One region of the Terribacillus jepli genome, then DNA from elsewhere that is predicted to be linked to it. Evidence: riboswitches for the same ligand, from Rfam matches in the RefSeq annotation. Region 1 holds a riboswitch; the other holds the start of a gene.
What was found. A riboswitch is a leader RNA that binds a small molecule or an ion and turns the genes downstream of it on or off. The one in region 1 is predicted to bind S-adenosylmethionine.
Positions count from the first base shown of each region.

Region 2: another riboswitch for S-adenosylmethionine. It lies ahead of AB1K91_RS12110 (MetQ/NlpA family ABC transporter substrate-binding protein); the one in region 1 lies ahead of AB1K91_RS04315 (methionine biosynthesis PLP-dependent protein).

Region 1 covers NZ_JBFEGH010000003.1:29,205-32,619, forward strand. Annotated here, with positions in the region: gene AB1K91_RS04305 (ABC transporter substrate-binding protein) at 1-129, opposite strand, end outside; gene AB1K91_RS04310 (M20 metallopeptidase family protein) at 142-1,338, opposite strand; SAM riboswitch class I at 1,448-1,551, opposite strand; SAM riboswitch class I at 1,737-1,840, shown strand; gene AB1K91_RS04315 (methionine biosynthesis PLP-dependent protein) at 1,920-3,020, shown strand; gene AB1K91_RS04320 (aminotransferase class I/II-fold pyridoxal phosphate-dependent enzyme) at 3,032-3,415, shown strand, end outside.
Region 2 covers NZ_JBFEGH010000010.1:34,687-38,101, forward strand. Annotated here, with positions in the region: gene AB1K91_RS12095 (glycerophosphodiester phosphodiesterase) at 1-688, shown strand, start outside; gene AB1K91_RS12100 (hypothetical protein) at 726-866, opposite strand; gene AB1K91_RS12105 (MerR family transcriptional regulator) at 1,063-1,389, shown strand; SAM riboswitch class I at 1,956-2,063, shown strand; gene AB1K91_RS12110 (MetQ/NlpA family ABC transporter substrate-binding protein) at 2,156-2,965, shown strand; gene AB1K91_RS12115 (methionine ABC transporter ATP-binding protein) at 2,978-3,415, shown strand, end outside.

The sequences.
Region 1 (3,415 bases):
GTTCAAATCGCCGCCTTCCACAGGTTCGCCGCCGCTTGCACCGGAACCGCTGCTGGAATTGCTGGAGCACCCGAACAGGGCGATGGTGGCCGCTAAGCCGAATAGTATAAGTGCGAGTTTCTTTTTCAAGACATTTCCCCCTTAGCTTCCCAATAACGAGAATACGATTTTCGTGAATGCTTTCTCGGTGATGAGCAGTGCTCGCTCATCGATGTCGAACTTCGGATGATGATGCGGATAGTGTGTGGCGGTATCTTCATTGCGGGAGCCGACTTTGAAAAAGCTGCCGGGTTTTTCCTGCAGGTAATAAGCGAAATCCTCTGCGCCCATCCCGGTTTCAAGGTCAATTATTTGTTCTTCGCCGAATTGTTCAGAGAACAGCCGCTGCAATAAAGCAGTTTCTTCTGGATGGTTATAAAGTGCAGGATAGCCATGCAAATAATCAATGGAATAAGTGGCACCGAATCCGCTCGTAATCCCGGAAATGATTGCTTCTATCTGCTGCCTGACCTGCTTGCGGATGTCAGCATTGAATGTCCGGACTGTGCCTTCCAGTTTTGCGGTATCCGGAATGACATTGAATGCATTCCCTGACTGGAAGACACCGAGTGTCAGCACTGCAGATTCCAGCGGGCTGACTCTGCGGCTGACAATCTTCTGCAAGGCGCTTACGATATCACTGCCGATGACGATTGGATCGACTGTCTCCTGAGGAGCTGCGCCATGACCGCCTTTTCCTTGGATGGTGATCGCGAATTTATCCACAGCAGCCATTTTGAATCCTTCGCCGACACCGATCTTCCCGACAGGGGCAGCAGAGTTAAGATGAGCGCCATAGACATAGTCGACACCGTCAAGTGCACCGTCTTCTATCATTGCCTTGGCACCGCCAGGCGGGACTTCTTCAGCTGGCTGGAAAAGGAAGACAACTTTGCCTTTCAGGCTGTCCTTATGTTTGATCAATGCTTTGGCAGTCCCAAGCAAAGCAGCAGTATGACCGTCGTGTCCGCAAGCGTGCATCACGCCAGGCGTCTTGGATCGATACGCTGTTTCTTTCTCATCCTCTATCGGCAGGGCATCGAAATCGGCTCTGAGGGCAATTGTCGGTCCTGCTTCTTTTCCTGATAGTACGGCGACAATTCCATGACCGCCGATATTCGTTTGGATATCCTCATAGCCGAAGCTGCGCAGTTTATCCGCGATGAAACGGGCAGTCTCTGTCTCCTGAAAACTCAATTCGGGATGCTGATGCAGATAACGTCTCCATTCGACAACTTCCGGGAAATCACTTTCTAAATACGTATGTACTTCGGCTAGTGCCTGCTTGATGGTTTCCATCTATTACCCTCCTGTAATAATCTTGATATATCCAATGAATTTAATCGGATTTATTCTTAAAAAAAGACCCTTCTTCCGTCAGAAGAGGGCCCATTTTAAGCTTCCGCTCTTCTTATCTTCAGTGTCAAACACCTGGAATTAGCACAGTACTGCGGTCTGCAGCCTGTTGCTTTGGTTTCGTAGGGCCATTCCCTCCACCAATCTGGATAAGAAATATCAGTTGTAAAGAAAAGGATAGACCGAAAACTTCTGGGTGTCAATCCTATTTTCTGACTTTGATATGTGGTCCAGCTAAGAAATTCAATAGAAATTTTATATTTGATGGAAAATTTCAAAAAAATATTGACTGAATTTTCTTGTATGTTAACATGACTATATATTAAAAAATAAATAGTACTTTCTTATCAAGAGAGGCGGAGGGAATTGGCCCTATGATGTCTCAGCAACCAGTCTGTCATGACACGGTGCTAAATCCAAAAGGTATCCGCCTTAAAGATAAGAAGCTGATTCGGTTATCACTGAACCTTCTTCCTTTTTGGGGAGAAGGTTCTTTTTTTTTCAAGAGAAGGGTGAGAAACAATATGGGAAGTAGCTTGGAGACAACATTTGTACAGTTAGGAAATCGAAGTGATGGAGTGACAGGCGCGGTTAATCCTCCGGTTTATCTTTCCACTGCTTATGCGCATGGCGGAATCGGGCAATCAACCGGTTATGATTATTCCCGGACGAAGAACCCGACCAGGTCTGTTCTGGAAGATGGGTTCGCTGAGCTTGAAAAAGGAGATAGGGCTTTTGCCTGCAGTTCGGGTATGGCAGCCATTCAACTCGTACTATCACTTTTCCGATCTGGCGACTCATTGCTTGTACCGGAGGACATCTATGGAGGCACCTATCGACTGTTCGACTTCTATTCCAATTCATTCGGAGTGACTGCGATTTACGCTCCATTTCGAACAGTGGAAGACACAGCAGCGTTGATTACGGATAAGACAAAAGCGATTTTCCTGGAGACACCGACAAACCCTTTGATGCAGGAAATTGACATTGCAGCGTATGCGAAGTTGGCAAAAGCACACAATCTGTTGTTGATTGTCGACAATACCTTCCTGACGCCATATTTCCAGCAGCCAATTACACAAGGAGCAGATATCGTCATCCATAGTGCAACAAAATATATCGGCGGTCATAACGACGTACTGGCTGGACTCGTCGTGAGTAAAGGCGAAGAGCTATCAGAGCGTCTGTCGGTCCTGCACAACGGTACGGGTGCGGTACTATCCCCGCTTGATGCCTGGCTTCTCATCCGCGGCTTGAAGACGTTGCCACTCCGAATGCGGCAGCACCAAGCCAATGCTGAACACATCGCGGCGTATTTAAGAGAGGAGCCGAAGGTGAAGGATGTCCTCTATGCAGGTAAGGGAGGAATGCTTTCCTTTCGGGTCAAGGACAGCAAATGGGTCGATCCGTTCCTTCGCAGCCTGAACATCATTACATTTGCCGAAAGCCTTGGCGGAGTGGAGAGTTTCATCACGTACCCGATGACACAGACCCATGCGGATATCCCTGTTGAAGAAAGAGAGGCGAGGGGAATATGCGACCGGCTGCTTCGTTTCTCTGTCGGGATTGAAGAAGCGCAAGATTTGATCGGTGATTTGCAGCAAGCATTCGAAAGATTGGATTAGGAGGTCATCTTATGGGAGAACAACATTTAGAAACAGCGTGTATCCGTGGTTTACACAAAGAGCAGCCCACAGGCTCCGTGAACGTCCCGATTTATCTGTCGTCCACTTATCACCAGGAAAGCTTCGATGCTTTCGGTCCATTCGATTATAGCCGTTCTGGTAATCCGACACGAGCAGCACTGGAGAAAAAGGCGACAGAACTGGAGGGAGGCACACATGCTTTTGCTTTTTCATCAGGCATGGCAGCAATATCCTCCGCATTCATGCTGCTGTCGGCAGGTGATCATGTGCTGGTGACCGAGGATGTGTATGGCGGTACGTACCGGTTTGTGACAGAGATCCTTCCTAAGTTCCAGATCAGTCATTCCTTTGTGGACTTAACCGATTTGGATGCG
Region 2 (3,415 bases), on a different contig from region 1:
TACAATTGCTGCTTTCGATTTGGCTGTGGAGATGAACGCAGACTTTATCGAGTTGGATGTACAGATGACAAAGGATGGCCATCTTGTCGTGATACATGATACGTCCGTCAATCGTACGGCAGCCAATGCTCCAAAAGAGACCGTATATGTGAAGGACCTTGCCTTTGCTTCTTTGCAGGACTATGATGTTGGCGGTGGATATGATTCCGTATATGAGGGACAGCGTATCCCTCTCCTGGAGGATGTAATAAAACGGTATAAGGGAAAGACAAAGTTCCTCATCGAACTGAAATCGCCGGAACTTTATGACGGAGTGGAGGAAGCTTGCGCGGAATTACTGGAGCGGTATGAACTGGCTAATGTGCTGCATGAAGAAGTTATCCTGCAATCATTCAATTTCGGATCGGTCGCTTATCTTTCGCAGCTTCTGCCGCACGTGCCGCTTGGTGTGCTGACATCAAGAAGTGCAGATCTTACTAATCGTAAGCTTGATAAAATTGCTGCTTATGCAGATTATGTAAATACCCATTTCACTAATGTGACACTTGATGACACCTTGGTCGGCAGGATCCATTCACGCGCAATGCGTATCATGCCATGGACAGTCCGGGCGCCGGGAGAAGTTCAGCCGCTTATCCGTGCAGGTGTCGATGGTATCATCACGGATTATCCGAATTATGTGAGATGAGGAAAGGAGACCTTTATTTCAGGTCTCCTTTTGCGTGTCATCTATTCTGAACGAGTCGAAGTAGTTCGAATGCTCTATCTCCAGCAAGTGCTGCAAGATTCTCCCAGCACTCATCGCGCTTCAAGTCGAGTTCAACAATCTGTTGGGCTAAATCAAGGGCTTCCTGATCATATGCCACGTGCATGACGCTCCTTTCTGGTCTCTTATTTCACTGTTACGCTCAGTATACATATATCCAAATTACGATGCATCAAACGTGTAAGCGATGCTGACGAACTTTTTTATTGTTTGTTAGGTTTCCTAACATAACGCTGGGATGCTGGGATAATTTCGGTATAATATAAAGTAACAGCACATGGTGATGAGGTGAACAGATGAGTAATGAGCCTTCTTATAAGAACAGGAAAGTGATCACAATCGGCATTGTGAGCGAGCTGACTGGTCTGACCGAACGTAAAATTCGTTATTACGAGGAACGCAAGCTCATTTTTCCGGAACGTTCAGCGAAGGGGAATCGCAAGTACTCTTTTTCAGATGTAGAGCAATTGATCGAAATCGCCAACAAAAGGGAAGAGGGTGTGCAAACCTTCGAAATTCGCCAGCAGATGCTGAGGGACAAAAGGAAGGAAGCGGAACGAGAGAGCCGCCAGCAAATGCTGCGAGGTCAAATCAATGCCCGCTTTGGTATACAAAGAGAATAGATATGGTGTACTTATGTGTTGGGAGGCCTTGTACACAGTGGGCCGGATGTCTGTCATCCGGCTTTTTAACATTGCTTGGGAAGTTCAATACATGATTTCACTGCGTTTTGTGATTCCGCGACTGGTTCTCGATAATCTTTACCGAGGATGAATGGAAAGTGCTGCTGATCTTTGTTCATCTTTTCCGGGCTATTCGTTGTTAGGTGATGAAATGGACTGTCAATCCTTTTTGATCGCAAGTCTTTCACAAACAATCTCAATATATGATAATGGCCGTCCTATCCAGGGGGGGAGTTCGTCATTCAACTCAAGATTGACATGGAAAAGGAGCAGAATCCTGTCGTCTGCTGCAGCTTGATCAATCGTTTGTTTTAATCCAATGTAATCATGTTAACGTGAACCATACTGTCTGTGTAGCCAAACAAAATAGCTGCATTTATACGGTTCTCCCCCATCTTGCCTATAAGGCAACGAAACAATTTTTCTATAATTTTTGAAATTATATTGACAATGTTAAGATTGGAAGGTAAAGTAACAAACAGATCAACAACAAAAGTATAATGAAATTCTTATCAAGAGCGGCGGAGGAACAGGTCCTATGAAGCCCGGCAACCAGATCAGTGATCAGGTGCTAATTCCTGCAGACGGCGACTAGCCGTACTGAGAGATAAGAGAATTAGTGCATACATATACATGCGCCTCTCTTAATCCAGAGAGGCGCTTTTTTATTGTAGTTGATAACAGCGAAGAAAAAGGGGAGAGCAACATGAAAAAAATCTTAAGCTTTGGACTTATCGGATTATTAGCATTATTCTTAGCGGCATGCGGCAATGATAAATCTGCTGCCCTGGCAGATGACAAAATATTGGTCGGCGTCAGCGGCGGCCCGCATGAGCAAGTGATGGAAAAAGTACAAGAACTCGCTGCAGATGAAGGCATCGATGTCGAAATAAAGACTTTTAATGATTACAATACACCAAACAGTGCATTGGATGACGGAAGTCTGGATGCAAATAGCTATCAGACACTTCCTTTCCTGGAGGATCAAGTGAAGAATCAAGGTTATGAATTGGAAGAAGTATTCAAAACGCTTACGTTCCCGATGGGTATTTATACAGATAAGATATCTGATGTTTCCGAATTGAAAGAGGGCGACAAAATCGCTGTACCGAATGATCCTGCCAACGAATACCGTGCATTGAAACTCTTTGAGACAGCAGGAATATTGAAGGTGGATCCTGAGGCTGAGAACTCTGCAACGGCCAAAGATGTCGTAGAGAATCCGTTGAATCTGGAAATCGTTGAATTGGATGCATCCCAGCTTCCAGCCCAGCTTCCGGAAGTAGCAGCAGCGGCAATCAACACAAACTTTGCGATGGGTGCTGACTTGAATATCAATGATGATGCTATCTTTGCAGAGGAATCAGAAAACAACCCGTGGTCCAACTACTTCGTTGTCAGATCAGCGAACAAGGACGATGAAATCGTGAAAAAGCTTCAAGAAATCTACCAGTCTGATGAAGTAAAACAGTTTGTGGAAGATGAATTCAAAGGATCCGTCGTTCCAAGCTGGTAAGGGGGAATCACTATGATTGAACTAAAAAATGTATCGAAAACCTTTACCACCGGCAAGAAAAAGGTGGAGGCGTTGAAAGACGTCTCCTTGAAAATCAATAAAGGTGAAATCTATGGCGTGATCGGATTCAGCGGAGCAGGGAAAAGTACCCTGATCCGCTGTGCCAATTTACTGGAGCGTCCGACTGAAGGGGAAGTATTCATCGACGGTGTAGATCTAACCAAACTAAAGAAATCGCAGCTTCGTAAGGCTAGAGGGAAGATCGGCATGATATTTCAGCATTTTAATCTGCTGACGACAGCAACAGTATACGAGAATGTTGCCAGACCACTGAAGCTGAGTAAAGTGCCGAAGCACGAAATCAAGGAACGTGTTGATAAATATCTGAAAATCGTTGGCCTGGAAGAAAAGAAGCATGTCTATCCAGCCCAATTATCTGGTGGTCAGAAG